One region of the Roseixanthobacter glucoisosaccharinicivorans genome, then DNA from elsewhere that is predicted to be linked to it. Evidence: riboswitches for the same ligand, from Rfam matches in the RefSeq annotation. Region 1 holds a riboswitch; each other region holds the start of a gene.

Region 1 (7,690 bases):
GCGCACACCGCCAGGCCCGGACGAAGGCCGAGCATCTCGCACGAAAAGGTGGTCAAGCGCGCCAGCAGCGATTGCCCGCCGCACGCCAGGCGGATGTCGACCATGCCGTCGACCGGCTGGCCGATTTCCGCGATCTGCCCGTCCAGCACGTTCAGCGCGCTGAGGCCCTGCGGCGGGGTGAGCGCGATCATCACGTCGCGCGCGGGAACGCGCACCCGCACGCTCGCGCCCGGCGGCTGATCGCAGAACGGCACCCGCATCAGCCCGCTGCCGGTGTCGAGGACCGTCATGTGGTGGGCGGGGTCGTGGGCGGCGACCTTGGCCTCGATCACCGCGCCGCTCTCCGCGCGCCCGGTGGCCGCCACGAGATCGGGCTGGGTCAGCACCTGGTCGGCGGGCCCGACGGCGCGCGTGCGCCCGTCCGCCAGCACCACGATGGTGGAGGCGAGGCGCGAGACCTCGGCCAGGGAATGGCTGACATAGACGATGGGAATGTGGGTCTCGTCCCGCAGCCGTTCGAGATAGGGCAGGATCTCGGCCTTGCGCGCCTCGTCGAGGGCCGCCAGCGGCTCGTCCATCAGCAGCAGGCGCGGCTCGGAGAGCAGCGCCCGGCCGATGGCGACGCGTTGCTTCTCCCCGCCGGAGAGCGCATTGGGCCGCCGCTCGAGCAGATGGCCGATGCCGAGCAGGTCCACCACCTGCGCGAGATTGCCCGCCCGCAGGGAAGCCGGCGCGAACCAGCGGCCGAACAGCAGGTTGCGCCGCACCGAGAGATGGGGGAACAGGCGCGCTTCCTGGAACACATAGCCGAAGCGCCGCTTGTGCTTGGGCACATAAATGCCGCGGGCGGTATCCACCAGCACCACGTCGTCGAACACCACCCGGCCGGCATCGGGCCGGATCAGCCCGCCGATCACATTGACCAGGGTGGACTTGCCCGACCCCGACGGCCCGAACAAAGCGGTGACGCCGGCGTGGGAGGCGAAGTGCGCGTCGAGGGTGAAGTCGCCCAGCTTCAGCCTGGCTTCGACCAGCAGCGTCATCGCAGATCCGCCTTCTGGCCGGCAAAATGGGCGAGGATTTCCGAGGCGACCAGCGCCGCCATGGAGATCGCCACCGATATCAGCGTCAGGCGCAGGGCGCCGGCATCGCCGCCGGGCACCTGGGTGAAGCTGTAGATGGCGGCCGAGAGGGTCTGCGTCTCGCCGGGAATGTTCGAGACGAAGGTGATGGTGGCGCCGAACTCGCCCATGGCTTTCGCGAACGAGAGGATCATGCCGGCGATCACGCCCGGCAGGATCAGCGGCAGCGTGACGGTCAGGAATACCCATATCGGGCTCGCGCCGAGGGTGCCGGCGGCATCCTCCAGCTTGCGGTCCACCGCCTCGATGGAGAGGCGGATGGTGCGCACCATGAGCGGAAAGCCCATCACCGCGCAGGCCAGCGCCGCTCCGGTCCAGCGGAACGAGAACACGATGCCGAAATGCGCATCGAGAAAGGCGCCGATGGGGCCGCGCCGGCCGAACAGCAGCAGCAGGATGAAGCCCGTGACCACGGGCGGCAGCACCAGGGGCAAATGGACGATGCCGTTCAGCACCGATTTGCCCCAGAAGCGGCCGCGCGCCAGCGCGAGCGCCATCAAGATGCCGAACGGCAGGCTGGCCAGCATCGCCACGGTGGCGATGCGCAAGGTGAGAACGACCGCCGTCCATTCGTCGGCGCTGAGATGCAGGAAATCCACGCGGGCCTTCCGGACGTCGGAGAAGGGGCGGCGCGCGCGCGGCGCGCCACTCGCCTCACTTTAGGATGGTGAAGCCCTGCTTCTCAAATGCCGGCTGTTCCTTCGCCGCGCGCATGAAGGCGAGGAAGGCGGCGGCGTCGGCGTTCTTGGAACCCGCGACCAGCGCCACCGGATAGATGATGCGCGGGTGGCTGTCTTCCGGGAAGGTGCCGACGATGGCGACGTTCGGGTCGGCGGCGGCGTCGGTCTGGTAGACGATGCCGTAGGGCGCTTCGCCCCGCGAGACCAGCAGCATGGCGGCCCGCACGCTCTCCGCGCCGGCGACCTTGGCCTCCACCGAGGGCCAGATGTCGAGATAGGTCAGCGCCGCCTTGCCGTATTTGCCGGCCGGCACGCTGTCCACCGACCCCATGGCGAGGCGCCCGCCCTTCAGCAGGCCGGCAAGGTCGAAGCCCTTCTTGATGTCGACCGGCTTGGCATTGTCCTTGGGGGCGATCAGCACCAGGCGGTTGCCGAGGAAATTGAACCGGCTTCCCTCCTGGAGCAGCTTGTGGCTGGCGGCATAGTCCATCCAGTCGAGATCGGCGGAGATGAAAATATCGGCGGGCGCCCCGGCCTCGATCTGCTTGGCGAGCCCGGAGGAGGCGGCATAGGAGATGCGCGTGGTCTTGCCGGTTTCCTTGTGCCAGTCGGCCGCCACCGCATCGAGGGCGTTCTTCAGGCTGGCGGCGGCGAAGATGGTGACCGGCTCGGACTGGGCATGGGCCGCGCCGGCCAGGGGCATGGTGCCAAGCCAGGCGCCGCTCAGGGCGAGGCATGCGATTTTCAGCCAGGTGCGGCGAGCCAGGTTCATTGTCCCTCTCCGGTACGGTGCTTGGTGCAGCGCGATATATTTTGAAATATAGCGCCGCGACGATTTTCGCTAGCGATATATTTTCTAAAATATGTCGATGTGCGGCGTGGCGGACGGGAGCCCACCGGGCTCCGCGCCAGCAGTGGAGGGTGATCATGAAGATCAGTGCGCGGAATGTGTTGAAGGGCAAGATCCTGGAAATCACCAAGGGCGCGACCACGTCCCACGTGCGCCTGGACCTTGGCGGCGGCGCCACGGTCACCGCCTCCATCACCAATGAGGCGGTGGACGAGCTGAAGCTCGAAGTCGGCCAGGACGCCGCCGCCATCATCAAGGCGTCGGACGTGATGATCGCCGTCCATTGAGGTCAGGCGGGAGCCGCCGGGCGTGGCTCCCGCCCCTCGTTCCACCCGCCCGTCCGGTCCGCCTCAGGCGTCGGGCGGAGGGTCCAGGGGCTGGCCCAGGGTGCGAAGGGTCCAGCGCCGGCCGTCGGTGCGCAGGTCGCTGCGGGTGAGCGGCGCCACGTCGATCTGCCAGAAGGCGCCAGGCGGCGCCTGGAGAAGGCCGACCGCGATCGCCCGGACGTTCGCCGCATGGGTGCAGGCGATGACATGGCCATGGCCCTCGCGCTGGCGGTCCAGCCAGGCCTCCATGCGGGCGATCAGCGCCGCGAGCGATTCGCCGCCGTGCGGCGCTGCCTGCGGCTCGCCGCGCCAGAGGGCGAGCGCGCCAGGATAAGCTGTGTCCACCTCGGTGAAGGTGCGGCCCGCCCACAGCCCGCAGTCCCAATCGCGAAGATCCTCGTCGTTCTCCGCCTCAAAGCCGAGCGCGCGTGCGGTCTCTCTCGCGCGCTCGGCTGGCGAAGTCCGCACGCCGTCGGGCCGCCGCAGCCGGCCGCGCCACGCCTGGGTCTGCGCCAGGGCGAGCGGCTCCAGCGGTTCGTCGCGCGGAAAGGCGCCGGCCCGCAGGGCGGCGGTGGCACCGTGGCAGATCAGCGTCAGGCGGTTGGCCATGGCGATGGGGCACCCTTGCGGCAGCGGGCGGAGGAGATCGGCCGGCGCGCCGGCGCGCGTCTGTTTTCGCCAGATTGTTCGTTTGACACAACCGGCTTCGCGCCAATAGTGTCGATGCTTCGCTGCGGGTGAGGAAGTCGGTGAAAATCCGACACGGTCGCGCCACTGTAAGCGCCACGCCATTCCGGCCGTGCCGCAAGTCAGACCCGGCCCGCAGGACGATGTTCGATTTCGGGACGCGCAATCCCAGGAGACTGACCATGGCCGACACCGTTCTTTCCGGTTCCTCCCTCGGCGTTGCGGCCGGCACGCAGACCATCTCGGTCAGCGAACTTCTGCCCTGGGCGGTGTTCGGCGGCCTGCTGATGCTGCTCGCGCTTTATTTCGTCGGCGCCGAACAGGGCGCGACTTCCCTCATCCCCGGCATGTATGTGCATGAATTCCTGCACGACGGCCGCCACCTGCTCGGCTTCCCCTGCCACTAAGGGGCATGCGACATGGTTGGGTCTCTCCTGCTTCGCGGGATGCTTGTTGGCGTCCTCGCGGGCTTGCTCTCGTTTGGATTCGCGCGCGTCTTCGGTGAACCCGCGGTCAACCGCGCCATCGCCTTTGAGGAAGCGCATGCGGAAGGGCCGGCGCCCGCCGCCGCGCCCGCATCCCCGGCGGCGACGCCGCATGTCCATGCCGACGGCAGCACGCACATGCATGCCGCCGCCCCGGTACCCGCCGCGGCCGAAGGCCATTCCCATGGCGGCGAGGAGGAATTGGTCAGCCGGTCCACCCAGGCCGGGCTCGGCCTGCTGACCGGCACATTGGTCTATGGCGCCGCCATGGGCGGCATTTTCGCGCTGGTCTTCGCCTTTGCGCTCGGGCGGGTGGGCCCGTTGTCCCCGCGCGCGACGGCGGGGCTGCTGGCGCTGGGCGGGTTCTTGGCCATCGCCCTGGTGCCGGGGCTGAAATATCCCGCCAATCCGCCCGCCGTAGGCGACGGCGCGACCATCGGCTTCCGCACCCAGATGTTCTTCCTGATGCTCGTGGCCTCGCTGGCCGCGCTCACGGGCGCGGTGCTGCTGGCCCGGCGGCTCGCCGCCCGCCACGGTGTGTGGAACGGGGTCGTCGCGGCGGCGCTTGCCTATGTGGCGGTGATTGCCCTGGTGCAGACGATGCTGCCGACCATCAACGAGGTGCCGGCCGAATTCTCGGCCTCGCTCCTGTGGGAGTTCCGCATCGCCACGCTCGGCATCCAGGCGGTGCTGTGGGCAACCCTCGGGCTGGCCTTCGGCCCGCTCGCCGAGCGCAGCCTGCGCGCCCATCGCGGCGCGCGCCTCGCTCCCGCCGGTGCCCTGCGCTGACGGGCTTTCGCTGAGGCGGATCGGTGAGCCGCGGGGGGGCGCTTTGACGGACCCCTCGGGTGCGGCGCCGGTGGGGTCCTCGTGGTCGCCGTCGGCCCACGCCGATCACTTGGAAGCGGGCGGATGCGGCGTGCCGAAATTCAATGCGAAATATTCGCCCGAAAAGCCGGTGTGATCGGCTGGAAAAGTGCGGTCAAGCGCCAGTAAACCGATGTTCGTCTGCGCTAAGCCATTGTTTCACGTGAAACATTTTCTGTCACCCGGAGCGATGCCGAGGACCGGTGCATCAGGAGAGCCCGCGCTTTTCCCGCGCGCGGGCGGGCTTGCCAGTGGCGGCGGCTTTGTCCTGCCGGCCTGAAGCGGAGGTGTGCTAAAGGCTCGCGGCCGCCCGGGCCGCCTGGTCGTAATGGCCGGAAAGCGTGCGCAGCAAGGCCGCGATCTCCGACAGCTTTTCGGGGGGAATGCCTGTCGCGGCAACGGTTTGCGTCAGCAGCGCCTCGCGCACCTCGCGGTAGCGCTGGCAGGCGAGGCGGCCTTTCTCGGTGGCGTTCAAGGTCTTCTCCTTGCCGCGCCGGCCGCTGGACACCAGCCCCAGGGCCTGGAGCTTCTTCGCGGCATAGGTGACGAGGTGGGTATCCTCCACATCCAGCACCAGGCACAGATCGGCGATGGTCTTCGCCCGGTCCCGATGGGCCACGTGGTGCAGCACCAGCACATCCAGCGACGACAGATCCGGCAAGCCCGCCGCCGCCATGCAGCGGACCATCCAGCGCTGGTAGCCGTGGGTGATCATGTTGAGGCCGAATTCCAGCTCCGACAAGGCCGGCAGGGCGCCGTCGGCAAGATGGGCCGAGGAGACGATGGAGCCGAGCGGACCGGACGAGATGGGGCGATCGGTTTCACCGGCCGGTGCGGGAGAGGCGGGGCGTCGGGTCATACGGCTTGGCGTCCGGCTGTTCTTGCGGGCGGAAATGCTCCGGCCCGAGAAGCCGGGGCCGGAAGCGGGGAGCGTCGGCAAGGCCTGCCGCTCCGGCGGCGTGGCCGGCCCTGCGCGGGCCGGCCGATCGCGTCATGTTACGCCACCGCCCTCACTTCTTGAAGGCGGCGAGGGCGGCTTCCCCGTCCGGGCCCGCCTTCTTGATCCAGTCGGCGGTAAGCTGCGCGCCGATCTTCTCGAAGCCGGCCCGCAGTTCGGCGGAAGGCGCTTCCACCTTCATGCCCTTGGCCTGGAGCTGCTCCACATACCATTTGCTCTTCTCGATGGAGCTCTTCCAGCCGCGTTCCTCGGCGGCGGCAGCAGCCTTCAGCACGGCCTCCTGGGTCGGCTTGTCGAGGGCATCGAAGGCGGCCTTGTTCACGAACACCATGTTCTTCGGCAGCCAGGCCTGGACGTCGTAGAAATAGGGGATGCTTTCCCAGATCTTCACGTCATAGCCGGTGGCGGCGGAGGTGATGAGGGCGGTCACCACGCCGGTGGCGAGCGCCTGCGCCAATTCGGCCTGCTGCACGGTGACGGACTGGGCGCCGAGCAGATCGCCGATGCGCGAGGTGCCGACATTATAGGCGCGCCACTTGGCCCCCTTCAGATCCTCGACTTTGGTGACGGGGTTCTTGGAGAAGATGCCCTGCGGCGGCCAGGGCACCGCGTAGAGCACCATCAGGCCCTGCGCTTCCATCTTCTTTTCGACGAACGGGCGCGAGGCCGCCCAGAGCTTCTTCGAGCTTTCGTAGGAGGTTGCGAGGAACGGCACCACGTCGATGCCGAAGATCGGATCCTCGTTCTCGTGGATCGACATGATGACCTCGCCCGCCTGGGCCTGGCCGGTCGCCACCGCGCGCTTGATCTCCGGCGCCTTGAACAGGACGGCGTTGGGATGCAGCGTGATCAGCAGCTTGCCGCCGGACAGGGTTTCCACGTCCTTGGCGAACTGGGCGATGTTTTCCGTGTGGAAATTGTCCGCCGGATAGGCGGAGGGAAGGTTCCACTTGGTCTGGGCGAGCGCTGGGGCCGCCGAGAGCGCGGCGATGCCGGCGGCGACGAGCACCGGTGCGAGGAAACGCGAGCGTGCCATTTAGTATCCCTCTTCTGGTTGGCTGTGACGGCGGTTTTTCACCCGGGGAAGGCCCAGCGCGGCAGCACCAGGACGATCTCCGGGAAGGTCGTGATGATGATGACCGCGACGTTGAGCAGAATGAAGAATGGAAAAGCGGCCTTGGCCACCGAGAGCGTGTCGCGCCCGCTCATGTTCTGGAGCACGAACAGGTTGAAGCCCACGGGCGGCGTAATCTGCGCCATCTCGACGTGAATGACGAGATAGACGCCGAACCAGACCAAGTCGAAACCCGCCTGCTTCACCATCGGCAGCACGATCACCGCCGTCAGGACGATCATCGAGATGCCGTCGACCAGGCAGCCGAGGATGATGTACATGACGGTCAGGGCCAGGGCGAGCTTGCCGGGGGTGAGGTTCAGCCCCTGCACCCATTCGGCCAGCGCCACCGGGATGCCGGTATAGGCCATGGCAGCGGTGGTGAAGGCCGCGCCGGCGATGATCAGCATGATCATGCAGGACAGGCGGGTCGCGCTCATCACGCTCTGGAGGAACGCCGACCAGGTGAGCGTGCCGCTCCAGGCCGCCAGGGCAAGCGCTCCCATCACGCCCCAGGCCGCGCATTCGGTCGCCGTGGCGAGGCCGAGAATGAGCGAGAGAAACACCCCCGCGATCAGCAG
Region 2 (7,690 bases), 1.9 Mb from region 1:
ACGGCACGCCAAGAGACGCGCTGGGGCGACAATTAGCGCGTAAGTGACTGATTTTTCAGTGCTTTGATGCGTCGCGAGACGACAAGAAACAAAAAAGTGGTGGAGCCAGGCGGAATCGAACCGCCGACCTCTTGAATGCCATTCAAGCGCTCTCCCAACTGAGCTATGACCCCACCGGGTCGCGGGCTTCGCGCTGCCACCTCGCCGCGGGCAAACCGCCCAATTCGAAGCGCTGGCGCGTCGGGAACTCCCGCGACGTTTCCCGGGGAAAGATCGCCCCCGGGCACGAGCGGGCCTTGAGGCGGCCCGCGATCCTTATAGCCTTATCTCTTTTCAGAGCCGGCGGAAACGAAATGGTGGAGCCAGACGGAATCGAACCGACGACCTCTTCAATGCCATTGAAGCGCTCTCCCAACTGAGCTATGGCCCCACCGGATCGCGAGGTGCGCGCAGGCGGTCATTTAAATGACATGGGATGTCAATTAAGGAACCAGTTGCGCGTCGGGATGCCCCGCGACGGATGCCAGGGGAATCGTGCCCCCCAGCGAGAGCGGCCTTTAAGCACAGGCCGCTGATCGTATCAAGCCTCTTCGTCGTCCTCGAGGCCTTCACCGATCAAATCGGAGACGTCGTCCCCTTCATCCTCGTCTTCCTCGAGGAAGGTGTCGTCGTCCGCGTCCGCGACGAGGTCGTCATCGACGTCCACATCCACGTCCACATCATCCACCGGCACCTTCGCGCCGACGGCTTCCTCATCCGCCTCTTCAAGGCTGATGACCTCGACGTCGGCGACCTCCTCGTCCGCGTCGGCGACCACCGGCACGGCGGCGGCACGGGCCGCTTCGCCGCGGCTGCGGACCACCGGCTCGAAATAGGAGCGCGGGTAGGATTCGCCGGTGAAGGGAGACACCACCGGGTCCTTGTTCAAATCGTAAAACTTGCGCCCTGTAACAGGACAGATGCGCTTGGTGCCGAGTTCTGGCTTCGCCACGGCAAAGATCCTAGGGGGCTGTCAAAAGGAGGGTGCTCCATTGGCGAAACCCCATGCCCCTGTCAAGCACCGAATCCGAATACGCCGCGTGGCCAGCGTGCACGAGCTTGTGTTAGACGGCATGCAATCCATCCTGGAACGGCAGCCGGCGGGACTTTGCGGGCTCCGCGCGCCGAAAATGGGAGCAGTCCATGTCCAGCGCCGTCGCCCACTCTTCTTCCCATGGTGATGGGGAAAATGCCGTTCCCGGCGCGAGCCGGCGCTCGCCCGGCCTTTCGGGAACGGTGCGCGTGCCGGGCGACAAATCGGTTTCGCACCGCGCGCTGATGTTCGGCGCCCTGGCGCGCGGGGAAACCCGCATCACCGGCCTGCTGGAAGGCGAGGACGTACTGAACACCGCCAAGGCCTGCATCCAGCTCGGGGCGCAGGTGGAACGCCTCGGCGCCGGCGAATGGCGGGTGGTCGGTGTCGGCGCCGGTCATCTGAAGAGCCCCGAGGCGCCGCTGGATTTCGGCAATTCCGGCACCGGCGCGCGGCTGATGATGGGCGTGGTGGCGGGAAACCCCATCGTCGCCACCTTCGACGGCGATGCCAGCCTGCGCCGCCGCCCCATGAAGCGGGTGCTGAATCCGCTCCTCGCCATGGGCGTGGTGGTGGAAGAGGAAGCCCCCGGCGGCCGCCTGCCGCTGCGCCTGAAGGGCCTTACCGAATTGAAGGCCTTCACTTATGAAACCCCGGTGCCCTCGGCGCAGGTGAAATCCGCCGTGCTGCTGGCCGGACTTGCCGCGAGCGGCGACACGGTGGTGGTGGAGCGCGAATCCACCCGCGACCATACCGAGCGCATGCTGACCCATTTCGGCGCCGACGTGCGCGTCGAGCCCCACGGCGCCCACGGCCGCCGCATCACCCTCGCCGGCCGGCCGAACCTGACGGGCGCCCCCGTGGCGGTGCCCTCCGACCCCTCCTCGGCCGCCTTCCCCCTGGTGGCGGCGCTGATCGTTCCGGGTTCGGACATCATCCTCAAGGATGTGATGATGAACCCGCTGCGCACCGGCCTCATCACCACGCTGAAGGAGATGGGCGCGTCCATTGAGACGCTCTCCGAGCGCACCGAGGGCGGCGAGGCCGTGGCGGACCTGCGCGTGCGCCATTCCACTCTGACCGGCGTGGACGTGCCGCCGGAGCGCGCGCCCTCCATGATCGACGAATATCCGGTGCTCGCCGTGGCGGCGGCGTTCGCACACGGAACGACCCGCATGCGCGGCCTCAACGAGCTGCGGGTGAAGGAAAGCGACCGCCTCGCCGCGGTGGCCGACGGGCTCGCGGCCTGCGGCGTGCCCCATGAGATCATCGGCGACGACCTGCTGGTCACCGGGCTCGGGCCGGACGGCGTGATCGGTGGCGGACCGGTGGCGACCCATATGGACCACCGCATCGCCATGGCCTTCCTGGTGATGGGCCTTGCCGCGCGCGACGGCGTGAGCGTGGACGACATGCGTTTCATCGCCACGTCTTTTCCGACCTTCGTGCCCATGATGGGCGACCTCGGCGCCGTGCTGAAATGAGCGACAGCCTGATCATCGCCATCGACGGGCCGGCCGCCTCCGGCAAGGGCACCCTCGGCCGCAGGATCGCGGCGACCCTCGGCCTGCCCCATCTCGATACCGGCCTGCTCTATCGCGCGGTGGCGGCGCGCTGCCTCGCCGACGGCACGCTGGACGACGAGATGGCCAGCGCGGAGGCCGCCCGCACGCTGGACCTGCGCGCGCTCGATCCGGAAAAGCTGCGCACCGGCGCCCTGGGCGAGGCGGCGTCCGTGGTGGCGGCCCGCCCCGTGGTGCGCGGCGCATTGCTGGACCTGCAGCGGCGCTTCGCCGCGCAGCCCGGCGGCGCGGTGCTGGACGGGCGCGACATCGGCACGGTGATCTGTCCCCATGCGCCGGTGAAGCTGTTCGTGACCGCCTCGGCGGACGTGCGCGCCACCCGCCGCCATCGCGAACTGCTGGAGCGTGCAAGCGAGGTCGCGTTCGAGGACGTTCTGGCCGACATCCACAAGCGCGACGAACGCGATTCGCACCGCGCCGCCGCCCCGCTGGTGATGGCACAGGACGCGGTGCTGCTGGACACCACCCATCTCGGCATCGAGGAGGCGCTGGCCGCCGCTTTGGCGATCATCGCCGCCAAGACCTCGACGGCCGGCGTCTGAGGCGAATCGACCTTCAGCCGAACCGCTCCCCCTCCCCCCTTGCGGGGGAGGGATGGGGAGGGGGGTCCCGCGCCGCCAGCATCTCGCCCGCCCGGACAGCGGGCAGATACCCCCCACCCTGCCCTCCCCCTTAAGGGGGAGGAGGAATGCCGCACCGCGTGATGGGATTCCCCATTCCGCAGGAAAGCGATGACACGGCAACGGTCGCGTTCGAGGAGGGCTGGTCGCCGCTTTGGCGATCATCGCCGCCAAGACCTCGACGGCTGGCGCCTGAGGCGAATCGACCTTCAGCCGAACCGCTCCCCCTCCCCCCTTGCGGGGGAGGGATGGGGAGGGGGGTCCGGCGCCGCCAGCATCTCGCCCGCCGGGACAGCGGGGAGATACCCCCCACCCTGCCCTCCCCCTCAAGTGGGGAGGAAGGAAACGGCGCCGCGTGATGGGATTCCCCATTCCGCGGGAGGGACATGAGGGTGCCAGGGGTTCTCGCCGGTGAGGTTCGAGTGACCCCTACGGGCTGAAGCGCGGCGCGCCGCTTCATTGACTTCCCGGCGGCACGGTTCTTAAGTGTCGGCGTCGATGGTCCCGGTTCGAGCGGCTTGCCGCTTCCGCCGGGTGAAAAGGGAATGCGGTCGCGCACGGGTTTTCCGGGCGATAGCCGCAGCTGCCCCCGCAACTGTAGGCGGTGAGTTCCGGCCGAAAAGCCACTGGAAGACGGGCCCCGCGCCCCTTCCGGGAAGGCGGCCGCGAACGGCGATCCGCGAGCCAGGAGACCTGCCACCGACAAGGACGCGTGCCGGGCGGGGTGCCCTGGCATGGCGATTCTTCCCGTGGCACGCCTGCGCGGGCCGCTCGCACCCATGGAAACCGGCGTGGAGCGACCTTCCAACGACGATTCGCCTTTCGCGGGGAGCGAGACGATGGTGCGAAGCGGCACGCCCGCCGACGGGCCGGCACGCGATTCCCTGCGCGTCGCCAGCGTTCCCGCCGTAACCCTGTTCGTCTGCACCACCTGCAAGCTCGCCGGCGCGGCCACCGACGCGCCACCCGCCGGCGCCGCGCTTGCGCGGGAGGCGATGCGCGTCGCGGCAACGGGCGGGGACCCGGCCATCGCCGTGAAGGAGGTGCGCTGCCTCTCCAATTGCAAGCGCGCGCTTTCCGCCGCCTTGGTGCGCACCGGCGGCTGGTCCTACGTGTTCGGCGATCTTTCGCCCGACAGCGCCGCCGACCTTTTGACCGGCGCGGCGCTGTTCGCCACCTCCACGGACGGCATCCTGCCCTGGCGCGGGCGGCCCGACAGCCTCAAGCGCGGCATGGTTGCCCGCATCCCTCCCATGACCTTCTCCGAGGACCAGCGATGACCTCTCTCGCCCGCATCCCCTGCACCATCGTCACCGGCTTCCTCGGCGCGGGGAAGACCACCCTGATCCGCAACATTCTGGAAAATGCCCAGGGCAAGCGCCTCGCCGTGATCGTCAACGAGTTCGGCGACGTGGGCATCGACGGCGAGATCCTGAAGGGCTGCGGCATCGAGAGCTGCCCGGAGGATAATATCGTCGAGCTGGCCAACGGCTGCCTGTGCTGCACGGTGGCGGACGATTTCGTCCCCGCGCTGGACCTCATCCTCTCCCGCACCCCGCGCGTGGACCATATCCTCATCGAGACCTCGGGCCTTGCCCTGCCCAAGCCGCTGGTGCAGGCGTTCCAATGGCCCGCCATCAAGAGCCGGGTCACGGTGGACGGCGTGGTGGCGGTGGTGGACGGCCCGGCGCTCGCCGCCGGCCGGGTCGCGGACGATCTCGCGGCCCTCGCCGCCCAGCGCGCCGCCGACGACACGCTCGACCATGACGACCCGGTGGAAGAAGTTTTCGAGGACCAGATCGCCTGCGCCGACCTCATCATCCTCTCCAAGTCCGACCTGCTGGATGCCGCCGGCGCGGAAATCGCCGACGCCCGCATCGCAAAAGCCCTGCCGCGCGCCGTGAAGGTGGTGCGCTCCGCTGGCGGCAAGGTGGACGCGGCGATCCTGCTCGGCCTCGGAATCGGCACGGAGGACGAGATCGACGCCCGCCGCACCCATCATGACGACGAGCTGGACCACGACCACGACGATTTCGACAGCTTCATCGTCCGCCTGCCGGAGATCGCCGATCCCGCCGCCCTCGCCGCCCGCGTGGCGCGTGCCGCCGAAACGCCGGACGTGCTGCGGGTGAAGGGCTTCGCCAATGTCGCCGGCAAGCCCCTGCGCCTGCTGGTGCAGGGCGTGGGCACGCGGGTTTCCCACCAGTTCGACCGGCCGTGGCGGGCGGACGAGCCGCGCACCGGCGCGCTGGTGGTGATCGGCCTGAAGGGCTTCGACCGCACTGCGGTGGAACGCGCGCTGCTGGCGCCGGAACCGGCGCTTTCGGCCTGAGGCGGGATCGCCCTTTCCATGCATCTGCTCGCGAGCACATCCGCCACCATCGAGGACCTGGCCGAGCCCATCGACCTGCGCCAGCCTCCCGGCGATGTGCTGGCCTTGTCCTTCACCGACAGCGACCTCCTGGCGCTCGCGGCGGCTTGGCGGCGGGGCCGCGACCGGCTGCCGAGCCTGCGGCTCGCGCGGCTGAAGGATCTGCGCCATCCCATGTCGGTGGATCTGTGGATCGACAAGGCGGCGCGCCACGCCAAGGTGATCTTGGTGCGGCAATTGGGCGGGCTCGACTGGTGGCGCTATGGCGCCGAGCGGCTCGCCGAGCTGGCGCGCGCGCGCCGCATCGCGCTCGCTCTGCTGCCCGGCGAGGACCAGGACGATCCGCGCCTTGCCGCCCTCTCCACCGTGCCGGCGGCGGAGCTGGCCGCATGGCTCGGCTATTTCCGCCAGGGCGGGCCAGACAATATGGCCGCGCTGCTGGAGCGGGTGGCGCGCGTGGTGCGGGGGGAGACAGGCGCCGAGATCGCCGCGCCGAAAAGCGTTCCGCCCGCGAGCTTCTATCTGCCGGATGCCGGCGCGGTGGACCTGGCGGACGTGGTGTGGACCGTCCCGCTTGCCGCTCCGGTCCAAGGGGCCGTCATGGCCGGGCCTGTCCCGGCCATCCACGCGGTGCCGGAAGGAACGAACGGGCAAAGTCGGACCGTGGGGCGCGGCGTGGATCCCCGGGACAGGCCCGGGGATGACGAAGCGCGCTCGGCAGTCCAGTCCGGCTCACACGGCCCCTCTCCCCGCGCCCTCATCCTGTTCTACCGTTCCATGTGGCTGGCCGGAGACCTCGCCCCCATCGACGACCTCTGTGCCGCACTCGGCGCGCGGGGCATCGCGCCTGTGCCGGTGTTTCTCGCCAGCCTGAAAGATCCCCACTCCCGCGCCTTCGTGCGCGACGCCATCGCGCAGGCGGCCCCGGACCTGATCCTCACCGCCACCGCGTTCGCGGCCGGGGATGCGGACGGCCTGTTCCCCGCCGGCGGCCCGCCGGTGCTCCAGATCATTCCCGCCACCACGGCGCGGGACGCCTGGGAGCGAAGCCCGCGCGGCCTCGCCGCCGCCGATCTCGCCATGCATGTGGTGCTGCCGGAGCTGGACGGGCGGGTGCTGGCCGGCGCCATCTCCTTCAAGGACATGGCCGCCCCGGACGCGGACCTCGCCTTCACCGCCGCGCTGAACCGCGCCGAGCCGCAGGCCATCACCCATGTGGCGGCGCGCGCCGCCGCCTTGATCCGCCTCGCCCGCACGCCCCGCGCGGAGCGTCGCATCGCCGTTCTGATGCCGGATTATCCCGGCGCCCCCGGCCGCACCGGCTATGCGGTGGGGCTCGATGTGCCGGAAAGCGTGCGGCGGGCACTCGAAACCCTGGCGGAGGCGGGCTATGCCGCCGGCACGGCACCCGCCCACTCAAAAGCCCTGCTGGACCGGATCGTCCCGACGCAGGCCCTGCCGCTCGCCGACTATCAGCGCCTGTTCGCCGCCCTCCCCGAACCCGTCCGCGCCGCTGTCACCGCCGCCTGGGGCGCGCCGGAAGAGGATCGCGACCTGCGCGACGGTGCCTTCCATGTCCGCTGCGCCCAATTCGGCACTGTCACGGTGGCCCTCGCGCCCGATCGCGGCGCATCGCTGGACCGGCGGGCGGACTATCACGACCCCGCGCTGCCGCCGCGCCATGGCCTGCTGGCTTTCGGCCTGTGGCTGCGGCACGGGCTCGATGTCCATGCGCTGGTGCATATGGGCGCACACGGCACGCTGGAATGGCTGCCCGGAAAGGCCGTAGCGCTGACGCCCGACTGCTTTCCCCAAGCCGTGCTCGGGCCGCTGCCGGTGATCTATCCCTTCATCGTCTCCAACCCCGGCGAGGCGGCGCAGGCGAAGCGGCGCATCGCGGCGGTGACGCTCGGCCATCTGCCGCCGCCGCTCACCGGAGCCGGGCTCACCGAAGCCGAGCAGGCGCTCGAACGGCTGGTGGACGAATATGCCGAAGCCGACGGCCTCGACCCGCGCCGCCGCGACCGCCTCGCCCGGCTGATCG
Region 3 (7,690 bases), 1.4 Mb from region 1:
ATCAAGTCGACCCTGTATGAAACCCAGAACCATGCCTTGACCATTGCCAAGCAGGTCAATCAAAGCCTGTTCACCTTCCAGATCGGCGGGCAGTTCATCCCGTACCAGGGCTATGTCAACCAATATATGGACATGGTCGACAACAAGAGCCTCTATGCCAACGGCAGTTATGCGGGTGATTTCGACTGGGGTAAGCTCGAAGCCTCGATCTTCGCCAACCGCGTGCGTCACACCATGGGCTTCATCCAGCCGGACAAGACCGGCGACATGCCCATGGACACCCGCAGCACGGATCTCGGCTATAAGGTGAAGGGAACCATCGGCACGTCGGCCATCGACATCGTGCGCGTCGGCAACGAGCTTTACTACAATAACCTCGACGATTGGTGGCCGCCGGTCGCGGGCTCCATGATGATGGGGCCGGATACGTTCGAGAACATCAATAACGGCCAGCGCCTGCGCTTCGGCTATTTCGGCGAATGGGAACGCCATCTTGACGCGCAATGGACCACCATCATCGGCCTGCGCAACGATATCGTCTGGATGAACACCGGCGACGTGCAGGGCTACAACGAGATGATGTACGGCGCGAACGCCGCCGCCTTCAATTCCCAGAGCCACGCGCGCACCGACTTCAACATCGACGGCTCGGCCATCCTGCGATACGAGGCCAACGCCTTCAGCCTTTACGAGCTTGGCCTGTCGCGCAAGACGCGCTCGCCGAACCTGTACGAGCGCTATGCCTGGTCCACCAACGGCATGGCCATGCAGATGATCGGCTGGTTCGGCGACGGCAACGGCTATGTGGGCAATCTCGATCTGGTGCCGGAAAAGGCCCACACCTTAAGCTTCACGGCGGATTGGCACGATCCGGCGCAGAAGGTCTGGCAGGTGCGGGTTTCGCCCTATTACAGCTATGTGCAGGATTATATCGACGTGCAGCGCTGTGCCCTGCCGGGATGCCTCGCCAATTTGCCGAACAATCTCACCGCCGACAACACGTTCGTCTATCTGCAGTTCGCCAATTACGACGCCTGGCTCTATGGCGTGAACATCGACGGCAAGCTGGCCCTTTGGGACGATCGCACCTACGGCCAAGGCGCCTTTCGCGGCGGCCTGAACTTCGTGCGCGGGCAGCGCACCGACGGGGTCAATCTCTACCACATCATGCCGGTCAACGCGACGCTGGCGCTCGACCACACGCTCGGCAACTGGAGTTCGAGCGTCGAGGTCCAGCTGGTGGGGGCGAAGACTCAGGTCAGCCAGGTGCACAATGAGCTGGAGACCTCGGCCTATGCCCTGCTGAACTTCCGCACCAGCTACACGGCCGGCCAGCTGAAGGTGGATTTCGGGATCGAAAACATCCTCGATACCCAATACGACCTGCCGCTTGGCGGGGCGAACCTGGTCAATTACCAGGTCTCCAGCATGATGGGCACCTCGGCCGCCTGGGGCTATCCGGTGGCCGGCTATGGCCGCTCGATCAATACGCGGGTCACCGTGTCCTTTTGAGCTTTGCCACCGGGTGCGGCGCGTCCCTGCGAGGACGTGCCGCACGACTTTGATCTACGGTTGTCGGCGACCCGATGTCATAGTGTCGGCCGACGAACATTCGAGACATCTTGATCTTGGCCAAGCCGCGCACATCCTGGAGAGCCTGGGCCGCCATCGCGGCGGCCTATCTGCTCGTCCTGCAGATGCTGGCCGTGGGGCTTGCCGCGGGCGCCCAGGCGGCGCAGGCAGCGGCCCAGGGTCCGGATGCGTTCGGCGTCATCTGCTCCAGTTCTCCAACCGAGAACGGGTCCCCAACCGAGGGCGGGGCCCCGGCCCATCATGATGGGCTGGACTGCTGCGTCTTGGGCTGTCCCATGTTCGGGCCGGCCGCCGCACCGCCGCCGGCGGCGGAGGGATTCGTCGCGCCGGTGCGCCACGCGGCCGCGATGCTCAGGCGCGGCGCGGATTTTTCCGCCGCGCCGGGCCAGCGCCGTTCCCCGAGCCGCGCCAGGGCTCCACCCGCGATCGCCTGACGCCTGCGTTTGCGCAGGGAAAGTCCGCCGATCGTGACATCCGGTCCTCCCCTGGAGGAGGCCGTATCGTGGAGCCAAGCCATGTTGAATTCTTTCCGTTTTCCCGGCGCGTTCGCGCGCCTCTGCCGCCGCATGTATCTTGAAGAGGCGCTCGCCGCGCTGGCCTTCGCCATGTTCCTGCTGACCCTCTCCGCGCAGGCGCTGATGGCGCACGAGTTCAAGGTCGGCTCCATCGAGATTGACCATCCCTGGACCCGCGCCACGCCCGAGGGCGCCAGCGTCGGTGCCGGCTATCTGGTCCTGAAGAACGAGGGTTCGACGCCGGACCGCCTCGTCTCCGCCACCGCCGAGGGCGCGCAGAAGGTGGAAATCCACGAGATGTCCATGAAGGACGGGGTGATGACCATGCGGCCGGTGGCGGGCGGCGTCGCCGTTCCCGCGCAGGGCTCCGTGGCGCTGAAGCCGGGCTCCTATCACCTCATGCTCATGGGGCTGAAGCAGCCCCTGAAGCAGGGCGCCATGGTCAATGGCACGCTGACGTTTGAGAAGGCGGGCACGGTGTCGGTTCAGTTCAAGGTGGAGTCCATCGCCGCCCAGGGGAGCAGCGATGGGGGCGAACACGACCATATGACGATGCCATCCGGCAAGTGAGTCGCGCGCAAGTAAGCCGCGCGCAAATGAGCCGTCCGGCCGTTCGCGCCGGCCGCCGGCGATCCGCTCGCCTGACCCGCGCCGGGGGCGGCGCGGCGCGTTTCGCCCGTCCTTCGCCCGAACTCCGGCAGAGGAGCCGCCTTCCATGGGCATCATCAAGCTGAGACCCGTGCCGTCTCCCGAAACGGCGGTGCGCACCATCGCGATGGCGGACGGATGCCTGGACAGCACCGATCTCTTTCGCGCGGCGCGCACGGTGCGGATCGTTCATGGCGACCAGGTCTATACCCTGACGCTGACCTCCAAGAACAAGCTGATCCTCACCAAGTAATCGTTTGCGCAAGGGGGGAGGTCTGAGGCGGGAGGCTTGTGGCGGGGCGCGCGTGCTTATTCCGGGCGCGGCATGGGCCGCGCATGCCGGCCGGGTCTCCGCGCGCCTGTCTCCACGCGACAAAGAATCCGCATATCGGTGCGCGCGGACGCGCGGACGTCTTGACAGAAAGCGGAGGTTGGCCGCTCCTGAACGCGCATGGTTCTTCCGGCATGACGCACATGCCGGAAGTGAAATGGGAACGGGGGAGGGGCCGATGACGCCCTGAGCCCCGACCGCCCCCGCGACTGTGAGCGGCGAGCGGCCTTCCACGATGTCACTGAAGCAATCCCCCAAGGTGCGCTTCGGGAAGACGGAAGGCATGCGGCGACCCGCGAGTCAGGAGACCGGCCATGCGCCCGGAACTAACGCAGGCCGTCGGGTGAGACGGCGGAGGAGCAGTCATGCATATCGAACCTGGTCTCGTGGATAGCGGGAAAATCTGGCTCAGCTACGTCACTGCCGCGGGCGCCGGCGGCTATGCCGTGAAGCTGGCCTATGAGGCCGTCCGCGAGCGCGGCATCCTCTCCCTGGTGTCGCGCAGCGCGGCGGCGAGCGCCCTGGTGTTTTCTTTCTTCGAGGTGCTCCCGCATTATCCCGTCGGGGTGTCGGAAGTTCACCTGATCCTCGGCTCGACCCTGTTCCTGATCTTCGGCATGGCGCCGGCGGCCATCGGCCTGTCCCTCGGCCTGCTGGTTCAGGGCCTGTTCTTTGCGCCGTTCGACCTGCCGCAATTCGGCATGAACGTGACGACCCTCCTGGTGCCGCTGTTCGCCTTGCAAGCCGTGGCCCAGAAAATCATCGCCCCCAATACGCCTTATGTGGACTTGCGCTACGGCCAGGCCCTCGCGCTCTCCACCACCTATCAGGCGGGCATCGTCGCCTGGGTGGCCTTCTGGGCGCTGTATGGCCAGGGCTTCACGGCGGACAATGTGGCGGCGATTTCCACCTTCGGCGGCGCCTATATGCTGGTCATCATCATCGAGCCTTTGGCCGACCTCGCCGTGCTCGGCGCCGCCAAGGCGCTGAGCCGCCTGCGCGGCTCCATGCTGCTGGAGCGCCGCCTCTACGAGGCCGTCTGAGACGCGTGACGCGCAGGTCCGTGGGCAACAACCGCCCACGGACAACCGCCCGATGACAACCGCCCGCTGACAAGGGCTCTGCGACAAGCGGCCGGGATCCTCTATCGCGGACGTTTGTTGCGCCGATCCTCCCGATCGGCGCCGGGTCGTTGAGAGGCTGCGGCAAAGGCGGCCGCCTCCCACGAGCGGGGGCGCGGGGGCCGCGCCGGGAGCATCCTTCCTTGCGTCGATAATTGTAAACAGTATACAGATTGAAGCCGTTCGGCTGCCCGGCCGGCCCGCGTTGGGCACGCCAACCGCCAGGACGACAAGCGGACGCACGCCCCCACGCATCGCAGCGCCGGGGCGCGTGCCGCAGAGGATGTGCGCAAATCCAATCGGGGAATGACCATGGCCTACGCGACGACGGACGACGGAGTGCGCCTGCATTATGAGGAAACCGGCACCGGCCGGCTGGTGATCTTCGTCCATGAGTTCGCCGGCGATCTCCGCAGCTGGGAACCGCAGATGCGCCATTTCGGCCAGCGTTATCGCTGCGTCGCCTTCGCTGCGCGCGGCTTTCCGCCCTCCGACGTGCCGGAAAATCCCAGCTCCTATTCCCAGGCCCGCGCCGCCGACGACATCGCTGCGGTGCTCGCGGCGACGGGGGAAACCAAGGCCCATGTGGTGGGCCTCTCCATGGGCGGCTTCGCCACCCTGCATTTCGGCTTCCGCCATCCGCAGCTGGCGCTGTCGCTCTGCGTCGGCGGGTGCGGCTATGGAGCGGAGGTGGAGCAGCGCGCCCGTTTCCAGGCCGAGGCCGACACCATCGCCGGCTTCATCACCTCCGCCGGCATGCCCGCCTTCGCCGAGAAATATGCCTACGGCCCGACCCGCGTGCAGTTCGAGAACAAGGACCCGCGCGGCTTTGCCGAATTCAAGCAGATGCTGGCCGAGCATTCGGCCCTGGGCTCCGCCAACACGCAGCTCGGCGTGCAGCGCGAGCGTCCCTCGCTCTACACCCTGGTGGAGGAGATGAAGCGGCTGACCGTGCCCACCCTGGTGATCACCGGCGACGAGGATTGGCCCTGCCTTGCCCCCGGCCTGCTGATGAAGCAGCACATTCCCTCGGCCGCCTTGGCGGTGATGCCCAATTGCGGGCACACCATCAATCTGGAGGATCCCGACGAATACAATCGTCTCGTCGGCGACTTCCTCACCAAGGTGGATTGCGGCCGCTGGCCGACCCGCGACCCGCGGGCCATGAGCGCGTCCATCACCGGTATGAAGGACTGAGCGCGCGCGGAGAGCCCGATTTCGGGCTCTCCTTCCCCACGGGCGGTCAGGCGCGGGCGTTCTCGGCGAGCCACCAGGCGAGAAGGCTGGCGGCGCGCATGAAATCCGCCATCTCCATGGCTTCGTGCGGATTGTGGCTGCCGTTCTGGTTGCGCACGAACATCATGGCGGTGGGAACGCCGGCGGCGGCGAAGGCGGCGGCATCGTGCGACGCCGGGCTGCCGAGGCTCATCGCCGGGATGCCCAGCGCCTGCGCGCCCTCCACCAGCCGGGCTCGGATCGCGGCGTCCATCTTACCTACCACGGCGCTCGCCCGCGGCCCCATGTGGAAGGTCACGCCGCGCCGGCGTTCGATGTCGGCGATGATGTCGCCCATGCCCTGTTCCAGCTCCGCCAGCTGTGCGTCGTCATAGGCGCGCACGTCGAGGCTGAAATGGAAGGCGCCGGGCACCGTGGTCAGGCCGTGCTTGGCCGGGTCGGTGTGGAAGCGCCCGAGCGTCACGGCCATCGGCCGCCCCTCCGCCTCGTGTGCCGCCCAGAGCCGATCCATCCCCGCCGCGAATTCCGCCGCCGCCATCACGGCATCGCGGCGAAACCGGCGCGGCAGCCCCACATGGGCGTATTCGCCCGCGATCCAGGCATTGGGATAGCGGAAGTTGCCGGGAATGGCGGTGCATATGGCCAGCGGAAGGCCGGCTTCCACGAGGCTCGGCGCCTGCTCGATATGCACTTCCAGAAAGGCGCGGAGCGCACGCGGGTCGAGATGCCGGTGGCCCGCCCGCAGCAGCGCGGGATCGCCGCCGCACGCGTCCAGATGGTCCGCCAGCGTGCGGCCGGTATCGATGCGCCGCGCGTCGAGCGCGCCGGGCGGGAGCGTGCCGAGCGCGGAGCGGCTGCCGAGATAGGAGACCTCGAACCACACGCTCTCTTCCGCCCGCACCCCCATCACGGTGATGTCGCAGGCGGGGGTGACGCCGAGCGCCCGGAGCGCCGCCACGGCCACCAGCCCGGCCACCACGCCGGCCGCGCCGTCGAAATTGCCGCCGTGGGGCACGCTGTCGAGATGCGAGCCGGTGAGGATGCGCGGCGCCGCGCGGTCGCGGCCGGGCAGGGTCATATAGGTGTTGGCGGCCGCGTCGGTCGCGATGTCGAGGCCGAGGCGCAGCGCGTGGTCGCGCACCAGGCCGTGGGCGAAATTCTCACCGGCGCCGTAGGTGTCGCGGGTGATGCCCGGCACGTCGACGCTGCCCTGCCGCAGGGATTCGAACAGGCGCGTGGCGAGGCCGAGCTGGGCGTTGGTCGCGGCGATGATCTGGTCGGCCGAAGGCGCCGTCGCGGGTTGGGATGCGGGGGAAGCGGCGGTCTGGGAGGTCATGGGCGGGGTCGTCTGCGGATGCGATGTGGCGGTGTGCGATGGCATGGAACGCGGGCTCATTCCGCCGCCAGCCGTGCCATGGCGAGGGCCATGGCGGTGGCGGCGCGCGAGGGTTCGATGACGGGAACGCCGAGCGCGTCCTCCAGCGCGGCGCGATGGCGCGCCATGCCGGCGCAGCCGAGGATGAGCACGTCCGCCTGCTGGGTATCGCGCAGGACGGCGCCGGCGGCGATCATGCGCTCGCGGGTGCGCCCGTGGTCGGCGAGTTCCGCGACGGAGAGGCCGATCGCCTTGCTGCCGGCATAGCGCGGGGCAACGCCCAGCATCCGCGCCTGCCGCTGCTGGCGCCGCACCGAGGCGTCCAATATGGCGATCACGCCGAAGCGATCACCCCGCATCATGGCGGCGAAGGTTCCCGCTTCGCCGATGCCGAGCACCGGGCGCGCAGTGCGCTCGCGCGCGGCGATGAGGCCGGGATCGCTGTAGCAGGCGATCACATAGGCGCTCGCCGGTTCGCGGTCGATATGGTCGAGCACGAGGCGCGTCGCATGCTCCACGTCGCTTTGGGTTTCGACGCCGGGCGGCCCCTCGTGCAGCGTCACGCATTGGATCGCCGGCCCGCCGGGGAAGGCAAGGTCGCCCACCGCCGCCGCGATCTCCGCCGTGACGGCGGCATTGCTGTTGGGATTGATCACCAGGATCCGGTTTGCGGCTGCATCCGCCATGGTTTCAGGCCCTCCCGGCCGGGGCGCGTGCGGGAAAGAGAGCGGCGCCGAAATTCGTCGCCGGGTCGGTCTCCGGCACGGGGGGCGGCGTGCCGGCGGCACGGCCGGAGGCGGCGCGGGCAATGAAGCGGCCGGAGCCGGGCGCGGCGTTGAGCACGCCGTCGTCGACGATCACATCGCCGCGC
Region 4 (7,690 bases), 1.7 Mb from region 1:
CTCGGCCATCTTGCGGCCGCGCTCGCGGTGCCCACCGTCGGGCTTTATGGCCCGACAAATCCGCGCCTGACGGGCCTTTTCGGCCCCAAGGCTCTGGAATTGAAATCGCTGCGCCCGTGTGCGCCGTGCGAGCGCGCCCATTGCCGGATTGCCCCCGATCTCGTCGAGGGACCACCCTGCCTGACCGATTTCAGCGCGCGGGACGTGTGGCGCGCGCTCAATGTCCTGCGCTTCGGACATGCCGATGCGATGGACAAGACCGGAAGCAGCGTGGCACACGGGAGCGCATCACCGCCTGCGTCCTGAATGGTAGCCTGAATGATCCGCACCGCCCGTTCCGCCCGCGATACGATCCTTGTCACCGGGGGCGCCGGCTTCATCGGCTCGAACATCGCCCGTGCGTTTGCCGCCGACGGCTGGCGGGTGGTGGTTGCCGATTGGCTGGAAGACGGCCCGAAATGGCTCAACCTGCGCGACATCCTGCTGGATGACGTGATCCGCCCGGAGGCGGTTTCCACCTTCGTGGAACGCGAGGGCGGACGGCTGGGCGCGATCGTCCACATGGGCGCGATATCCGCGACCACGGAGCGGGATGGCGACAAGATCGTCGCCCGCAACATCCGCCCGACGCTGGATCTGTGGGACCAGTGTGCGCGCAAGGGCATCCGCTTCATCTATGCCTCCTCCGCCGCCACCTATGGCGATGGCACCGACGGCTTCCGGGACGAGGAGGGCGCCGCCGCGCTCGATCGCCTCTCGCCGCTGAATGCCTATGGCTGGAGCAAGCTGATGGCGGACCGCCGCTTCGCGGCCGATGTCGCCGCCGGGCGGCCGGTGCCGCCGCAATGGGCGGGCCTGCGCTTCTTCAATGTCTATGGTCCGGGCGAAGCCCATAAGGACGACATGCGCTCGGTGGTCCACAAGATCTATCCGACCGCCGCCGCCGGCGAGGCGGTGACGCTCTTTAAGTCGCACGATCCGGGATATGAGGACGGCGGGCAGCTGCGGGATTTCGTCTATGTGGGCGATTGCGTCGCGGTGGTGCGCTGGCTGGTGGAGACGCCGGCGGCGAGCGGCATCTTCAATGTCGGCACCGGGCAGGCGCGCAGCTTCGCGGATCTCGCAAAAGCCGTGTTCGCGGCGGCCGGCAAGGATCCGCGCATCACCTATGTCGATATGCCGGTTTCCATTCGCAACGCGTATCAATATTTCACCCAGGCGGACGTCTCGAAACTGCGCGCCGCAGGCTTTACCCGCCCGTTCACCTCGCTGGAGGACGGCGTGCGGATCTATGTCACCGAGCATCTGCGCGGCCGCAATTCCGCGTCATGAGCGGGACGCCACACTTCGCAAGGGCTGATCTTGCCCCAGGATACCGGCACCATGCTTCCTGATACCAAGCCCGGTCCCGTCGCCGTCATCGGCGATGTCATGGTGGATCGCTACATCCTCGGCTCGGTTTCGCGCATCTCGCCCGAGGCGCCGGTGCCGGTGCTGCTGCATGGCGCGGAACGCATCGTGCCGGGCGGGGCGGCGAACGTGGCCGCCAATGCCGCCGCAATGGGCGCGCCGATCCGCCTCGTGGGCCTCGTCGGGGCCGATGGGGAGGCCGACCAGTTGCGCGCCGCGCTCGCTCCTTATGCGCTGATTGATCTCTCCGGCCTGGTGGTGGACGCCACCCGCCCCACCGTCACCAAGACGCGGGTGATGAGCGGGCGCCAGCAGATCGTCCGCATCGATGCCGAGATGTCCGCCCCGCCATCCCCCGCTATCGAGGACGCGTTGATCGCGGCCGCCAGCCGCGCCATGGCGGGCTGCTCGGTGGTGGTGCTTTCCGATTATGCCAAGGGCGTGCTCGGCGACCGTGTCGTCGCCGCCGTGCTGGCCGAGGCCCGGACGCTCGGGGTGCCGGTGATCGTCGATCCCAAGCGCCGCACCTTCGAGGTCTATCGCGGCGCGACTTTGGTGACGCCCAACCGGCGCGAGCTGAGCGAGGCCACCGGCCTGCCGGACGAGACCGACGCCGACGCCGAGCGCGCGGCGCAGGCGGCGAGCGCCCAGTTCGGCGGCGATGTGCTGGTGACGCGGGCGGAAAAGGGCATGACGCTCTGGCGCCGCAACGGCACCGTGCTCCATGTGCCGGCCGAGGCGCGCGAGGTGTTCGATGTGTCCGGCGCCGGCGATACGGCGCTGGCCGCGCTCGCTTTGTCGCTCGCCTGCGGGCTCAGCCTGGAAGCGAGCGTTCCGGTCGCTAATGCCGCTGCCGCGATTGCGGTCGCCAAGCTCGGCACGGCGGTGGTAACGCGCGCCGAACTCACCGCCGCGCTGCAGCGCTCGGTACCGCAGCTGGAGCCGGCGGGCGCGCTCGTCTCGCGCGACAAGGCGCGCGATATCATGGACCGCTGGCGGGCGAGCGGTGCGCGCATCGTCTTCACCAACGGCTGTTTCGATCTGCTGCATCCCGGCCATGTGGGCATGCTGGAAGCGGCGGCAGCCCAGGGCGACCGCCTCGTCGTGGGGCTCAACACCGACGCCTCGGTGCGCCGTCTGAAGGGCCCGACGCGCCCGCTCCAGGACGAGACCGCCCGCGCGCGGGTGATCGGCGCCATGCGCTGCGTGGATCTGGTGGTGCTGTTCGAGGAGGACACGCCGCTGGAAATCATTACGGCCCTGCTGCCGGACGTGCTGGTGAAGGGGGCGGATTATAAGCCCGAGGATGTGGTTGGCGCCGATATCGTCATCGCCAATGGCGGAAAGCTTGTGCTCGCCGAACTGACGCCGGGCCAGTCCACCTCGACGCTGGTTGCGAAAGCCAGAAGCTGAGATCGCGGGGCGGGCGGTTGCGGCGCGGGGCGGCGGCCTTATAGTCGGCGCGTCGTCGGTTCCTTCGGGATCAAAAGGGAACGCGGTGCGGGAGGCTTTTTCCCTATGCCGCGGCTGCCCCCGCAACTGTCGGCGGAGAGCAAACCCACGAACCACTGAGGCCAGCCTCGGGAAGGGTGGGGGCGCGTCGATCCGCAAGCCAGGAGACCTGCCGAGGACGCAGAGCCCGTTTCGCGGGCGCCACAGGCCGGCTCTCGGCGGGAGGGCCAGGGAGAGTCTCATGTTGGGTCCGCGCCTAGCGGCCGCCTCCGGCCACAGCTCCTGCCGCCCGCACTTCCAGGTGCCGGCTTGAGCGCCATCGCGGCCGAGGCGGGCGGCCGGATCGTGCTGGTGCTCGGCGGCGCGCGCTCCGGCAAGAGCCGCCATGCCGAGCAGCGGGTGGAAGCTGCCGTCCCGCCCTTTGCCTATGTGGCGACGGCCCAGGCCTTCGACGCCGAGATGACCGAGCGCATCCGCCTGCACCAGGCGCGGCGCGATGCGCGCTGGGTCTCCCACGACGCGCCGTTCGATGCTGCCGATCTCGTCCGGGCCCTGCCGTCCGACATGCCGCTGCTGCTGGATTGCCTCACCTTGTGGCTCACCAACCACATGCTGGCGGAGCACGATCTCGCGGCGGAAGAGGATCGCCTTGTGGACGCCATCACCGCCCGCACGGGACTCAGCGTGCTGGTGGCGAATGAGGTGGGGCTCGGCATCGTGCCGGACAACGCCCTCGCCCGCCGGTTTCGAGACGCCGCCGGCCGGCTCAACCAGCGCATGGCGGCCATGGCCCATGAAGTGATCTTCATGGTGGCCGGCTTGCCCATGATTGTGAAGGACACGCCCCGATGAGCGATGAAACCGAAAATGCCGCCGGCGACGACGCCCAGGCCGCTCGCCATCGCGAGAAGATGGCCAAGCGCAAGGCGGTGCAGGATGCCGAGGTGGCGGAGAAGACCCTGGAGAAGGGGCTGCTGATCGTCCACACCGGCCCCGGCAAGGGCAAGAGCACGGCCGCCTTCGGGCTGGCGCTGCGCATGCTCGGCTATGGCCGCAAGGTGGGGGTGGTGCAATTCATCAAGGGCGCCTGGCACACCGGCGAGAAGGACGCCTTCGCCGCGTTCGGCGATCGCGTGCGCTGGCACACCATGGGCGAGGGCTTCACCTGGGAGACGCAGGATCTCGCCCGCGACACCGCCGCCGCCGCCCGCGCCTTCGACAAGGCCCGCGAGCTGCTGGCCGACGAGACCCTCTCCCTGATCGTGCTGGACGAGCTGAACATCGCCCTGCGCTACGGCTATCTCGACCTCGCCGACGTGGTCGCGACGCTGAAGGCGCGCCGGGGCGACCTGCATGTGGTCGTCACCGGCCGAAACGCGAAGTCGGAGCTTCTGGAGGCGGCGGACCTCGTGACCGAGATGGGATTGGTGAAGCATCATTTCTCCGCCGGCGTGAAGGCGCAGGCCGGTATCGAATTCTGATGGCCGCCCGCGCGCTGATGTTCCAGGGCACCGGCTCCGACGTGGGCAAGAGCCTGCTGGTGGCCGGTCTTGCCCGCGCCTTTGCCAATCGAGGCCTGCGGGTGCGGCCCTTCAAGCCGCAGAACATGTCGAACAATGCCGCCGTCACCGCCGACGGCGGCGAGATCGGCCGCGCGCAGGCGCTTCAGGCTCGGGCCGCGCGGGTGCCCTTGAGCGTGCATATGAACCCGGTGCTGCTGAAGCCGCAGAGCGAGGTGGGTGCGCAGGTGGTGGTGCAGGGCCGGGTGCTCACCACCGCCAAGGCCAGCGCCTACCAGGGCCTGAAGCAGAGCCTCATGCCCGCCGTGCTGGAGAGTTTCGCGCGGCTGAAGGGCGAGGCCGACCTCGTGCTGGTGGAAGGGGCGGGCAGCGCCTCGGAAGTCAATCTGCGGCGCAACGACATCGCCAACATGGGCTTCGCCCGCGCCGCCGACGTGCCGGTGGTGCTGATCGGCGATATCGACCGGGGCGGCGTCATCGCCAGCCTCGTCGGCACCAAAACGGTGCTGGATATCGAGGATGCCGCGCTGATCGCCGGCTTCGTGGTGAATAAGTTCCGGGGCGATCCCGCCTTGTTCGCCGACGGCATGGCGCTGGTGGCGGGGCATACCGGCTGGGCCGCGCTCGGCCTCATCCCACATTTTCCCGCCGCCGCGCGCCTGCCGGCGGAAGATGCGCTGGCGCTCCAGGGACCGCCGCCGGCAAAGCCCCACGCCAAGGTGCGGATCGCGGTGCCGATCCTGCCCCATGTCTCCAATTTCGACGATCTCGACCCGCTGGATGCGGAGCCGGCGGTGGAGGTGGTGCGCCTGCGGCCTGCCGAGAGCGTGCCGGTGGACACCGACCTCGTGCTGCTGATCGGCTCCAAGGCCACGATTTCCGACCTCGCCGCGCTGAAATCCGACGGGCTGCATCACGACATCATCGCCCATGCCCGGCGCGGCGGGCGGGTGCTGGGGCTATGCGGCGGCTATCAGATGCTGGGACGGTGGGTGGACGATCCTGACGGCGTCGAAGGCCCGCCGGGCCGGGCGGAGGGGCTCGGCCTGCTGGATGTGGAAACCATTCTCTCTGGCGATAAGCGTCTGGTTGCCGTTGCGGGCCACTCCTGCCTCCAGGCGCCCTTCGCAGGCTATGAGATGCATATGGGCGAGACCAAAGGCGCGGACACGGCCCGACCCTTCTCGCGCCTCGCCACCGGCGATGCGGATGGCGCCACATCGCCCGACGGGCGCATCATGGGCAGCTATGTGCATGGGCTGTTCGCCGACGATGCCCAGCGCGCCGCCTGGCTCGCTGCCCTTGGCGCCGGCGCGCCGCAAGTCTCATACGAAGCGCAGGTGGACGAAACCCTGGATGCGCTTGCCGCGCATCTGGAAGCCCATCTCGATCTCGACCGTCTGCTCAGCCTCGCGCGATGACCACCAGCACCGCGCAGAACAGGGCGAGGCCCATGAGGAGGCGGTTCGCGATCCGGTAAAGATGGAGGGCGGAGCGAATGTCGGCGGCGTCGATCTCGCGCCGGCCATCGCCCATGAAGGGCAGGTCGGCGGGCACGCCGGCATAGGTGCGCGGCCCCGCGATGGCGATGCCGAGGGCGCCTGCCATGGCCGCTTCCGGCCATCCGGCATTGGGCGAGCGATGCTTGCCCGAATCGCGCCGCATCGCGCGCCAGGCGCCCAGGGGCGATGCCCCCTGCATGAAGACCGCGGCGGCGATGATCAGCAGACCGGAGAGCCGCGAGGCGGGCAGGTTTACGAGATCATCGAGCCGTGCCGAGGCCCAGCCGAACGCCTCGTGGCGCGGCGTGCGATGGCCGATCATGCTGTCGGCGGTATTGATCGCCTTGTAGGCGGCGATGCCGGGCAGGCCGGCCATCGCCATCCAGAAGGCGGGCGCCACCACCCCGTCGGAAAAATTCTCGGCCAGGCTTTCGATGGCCGCCCGGGTCACGCCTGCTTCATCGAGCTCCGCCGGATCGCGGCCGACGATGCGCGAGACCGTGGCGCGCCCCGCTTCCAGCCCGTGAACCTCGAGCGCCTCCGCCACCGCCGCCACATGCTCATGCAGGGAACGGCGGGCGAGCAGCGCCGAGCCGACGATCGCCGTGAGGATGATGCCACCGGGAAACAGGTCGAGCACATCCGCGAGGAGAGCGGCCGGAATGGCGGCGCTGGCGATCAGCACCAGCAGCGCCATCACGCCCCGCATGCGCCTTCTGGCGAAGCTCAGCTCGGCCCGGTTCCAGGCAAGATCGAGTGCTGAAATCAGCCGGCCGATCCAGATCACCGGATGACCGATCAGGTTCAGCAGGCGGACCGGATAGCCGAACCACGCCTCGATGGCGAGGGCCAGGAAAGTCAGCAGGAAGGTCAAGCGATCGAGCCCGTTGGTAGCGGGCCGCATGCGCGCCGCCCAGGTCAGGTTTGGACCTCAGGTTTAGACCATGGCCGGCGGGCGAGGAAAGCCCCTCGCCGGCGCAGGGACGTCGGAGCGGGGGACGCAGATGAGGTCGCCGAACAGTGCCGAATTGAAGCGAAATTGCCCGCGGTTCGGAGATGATGCCGACATCTGGCCGAAATGACGCGGTCATCTGGCGAGAGGCACGGACAAGATGCAGGAATCCGATGTTCGTCTGCGCGATTCTTATCGCGGCGAGGCTGATCGTGGGGCGGGCGGCATGCGACGGTATTATTTGCCGCAGAGCCTGCCGCAGAGCCGAAAACGCCATTTAACCATTTGAAGAGACGGGGATTTTCCGCCGGCCTTTTAATCCCTCCCGCGATCCGAAGGGGCGCAACGCCGGAGCTAAATGGTCCAGTCGCCGGCATCCTCGTCGCTGTGCAAATAATCACGATCGGAAAGATAATTGAACACTTGTTCCGCCAACTCTTCAGCCGACTTTTCTCCACCCGCGAGCAGAAGTTCCGGGCTTTCTGGTGCCTCATATGGGCTGTCGATGCCGGTGAAATTGGCGATCAACCCTTGTCTTGCCTTTTTATACAAGCCCTTTGGATCGCGCTTTTCGGCCACTTCCAAGGGAGTGTCTACGAAGACTTCGATGAACTCGCCCTCACTCAAAAGTTCGCGGGCCATCTGCCGGTCCGCCCTGAACGGAGAAATGAAGGAAACCAGAACGACCATGCCAGCATCTACGAACAAACGGGCCACCTCCGCAACGCGGCGGATGTTTTCAACGCGGTCGGCATCTGTAAACCCAAGATCTTTGTTGAGCCCGTGGCGGACGTTGTCTCCATCGAGCATGTAAGTGTGGCGCCCCGCGGCATAAAGCTTCTTTTCAACCAGGG

What was found. A riboswitch is a leader RNA that binds a small molecule or an ion and turns the genes downstream of it on or off. The one in region 1 is predicted to bind cobalamin.
Region 2: linked by a shared signal. The riboswitch ahead of V5F78_RS02240 (DUF1636 family protein) and the one ahead of V5F78_RS16840 (CbtB domain-containing protein) in region 1 are both predicted to bind cobalamin.
Region 3: linked by a shared signal. The riboswitch ahead of V5F78_RS23145 (energy-coupling factor ABC transporter permease) and the one ahead of V5F78_RS16840 (CbtB domain-containing protein) in region 1 are both predicted to bind cobalamin.
Region 4: linked by a shared signal. The riboswitch ahead of cobU (bifunctional adenosylcobinamide kinase/adenosylcobinamide-phosphate guanylyltransferase) and the one ahead of V5F78_RS16840 (CbtB domain-containing protein) in region 1 are both predicted to bind cobalamin.

The regions. Positions count from the first base shown of each region.
Region 1 is NZ_CM195538.1:3,637,010-3,644,699, reverse strand. It holds gene modC (molybdenum ABC transporter ATP-binding protein) at 1-1,043, opposite strand, end outside; gene modB (molybdate ABC transporter permease subunit) at 1,040-1,741, opposite strand; gene modA (molybdate ABC transporter substrate-binding protein) at 1,797-2,594, opposite strand; gene V5F78_RS16850 (TOBE domain-containing protein) at 2,750-2,959, shown strand; gene V5F78_RS16845 (histidine phosphatase family protein) at 3,023-3,607, opposite strand; cobalamin riboswitch at 3,717-3,836, shown strand; gene V5F78_RS16840 (CbtB domain-containing protein) at 3,868-4,092, shown strand; gene V5F78_RS16835 (CbtA family protein) at 4,105-4,959, shown strand; gene V5F78_RS16830 (winged helix DNA-binding protein) at 5,330-5,896, opposite strand; gene V5F78_RS16825 (TRAP transporter substrate-binding protein) at 6,048-7,031, opposite strand; gene V5F78_RS16820 (TRAP transporter large permease) at 7,070-7,690, opposite strand, start outside.
Region 2 is NZ_CM195538.1:515,983-523,672, reverse strand. It holds tRNA gene V5F78_RS02265 (tRNA-Ala) at 98-173, opposite strand; tRNA gene V5F78_RS02260 (tRNA-Ala) at 355-430, opposite strand; gene V5F78_RS02255 (TIGR02300 family protein) at 581-991, opposite strand; gene aroA (3-phosphoshikimate 1-carboxyvinyltransferase) at 1,183-2,556, shown strand; gene cmk ((d)CMP kinase) at 2,565-3,197, shown strand; cobalamin riboswitch at 3,758-3,990, shown strand; gene V5F78_RS02240 (DUF1636 family protein) at 4,010-4,555, shown strand; gene cobW (cobalamin biosynthesis protein CobW) at 4,552-5,607, shown strand; gene cobN (cobaltochelatase subunit CobN) at 5,626-7,690, shown strand, end outside.
Region 3 is NZ_CM195538.1:5,007,759-5,015,448, forward strand. It holds gene V5F78_RS23125 (TonB-dependent receptor) at 1-1,512, shown strand, start outside; gene V5F78_RS23130 (DUF2946 family protein) at 1,623-2,027, shown strand; gene V5F78_RS23135 (copper chaperone PCu(A)C) at 2,109-2,678, shown strand; gene V5F78_RS23140 (hemin uptake protein HemP) at 2,824-3,009, shown strand; cobalamin riboswitch at 3,192-3,418, shown strand; gene V5F78_RS23145 (energy-coupling factor ABC transporter permease) at 3,453-4,130, shown strand; gene V5F78_RS23150 (alpha/beta fold hydrolase) at 4,521-5,405, shown strand; gene V5F78_RS23155 (hydantoinase/carbamoylase family amidase) at 5,452-6,780, opposite strand; gene V5F78_RS23160 (aspartate/glutamate racemase family protein) at 6,837-7,505, opposite strand; gene hydA (dihydropyrimidinase) at 7,510-7,690, opposite strand, start outside.
Region 4 is NZ_CM195538.1:1,951,821-1,959,510, reverse strand. It holds gene waaC (lipopolysaccharide heptosyltransferase I) at 1-306, shown strand, start outside; gene rfaD (ADP-glyceromanno-heptose 6-epimerase) at 319-1,332, shown strand; gene rfaE1 (D-glycero-beta-D-manno-heptose-7-phosphate kinase) at 1,384-2,823, shown strand; cobalamin riboswitch at 2,863-3,053, shown strand; gene cobU (bifunctional adenosylcobinamide kinase/adenosylcobinamide-phosphate guanylyltransferase) at 3,172-3,714, shown strand; gene cobO (cob(I)yrinic acid a,c-diamide adenosyltransferase) at 3,711-4,343, shown strand; gene V5F78_RS08770 (cobyric acid synthase) at 4,343-5,803, shown strand; gene cbiB (adenosylcobinamide-phosphate synthase CbiB) at 5,787-6,758, opposite strand; gene cysN (sulfate adenylyltransferase subunit CysN) at 7,191-7,690, opposite strand, start outside.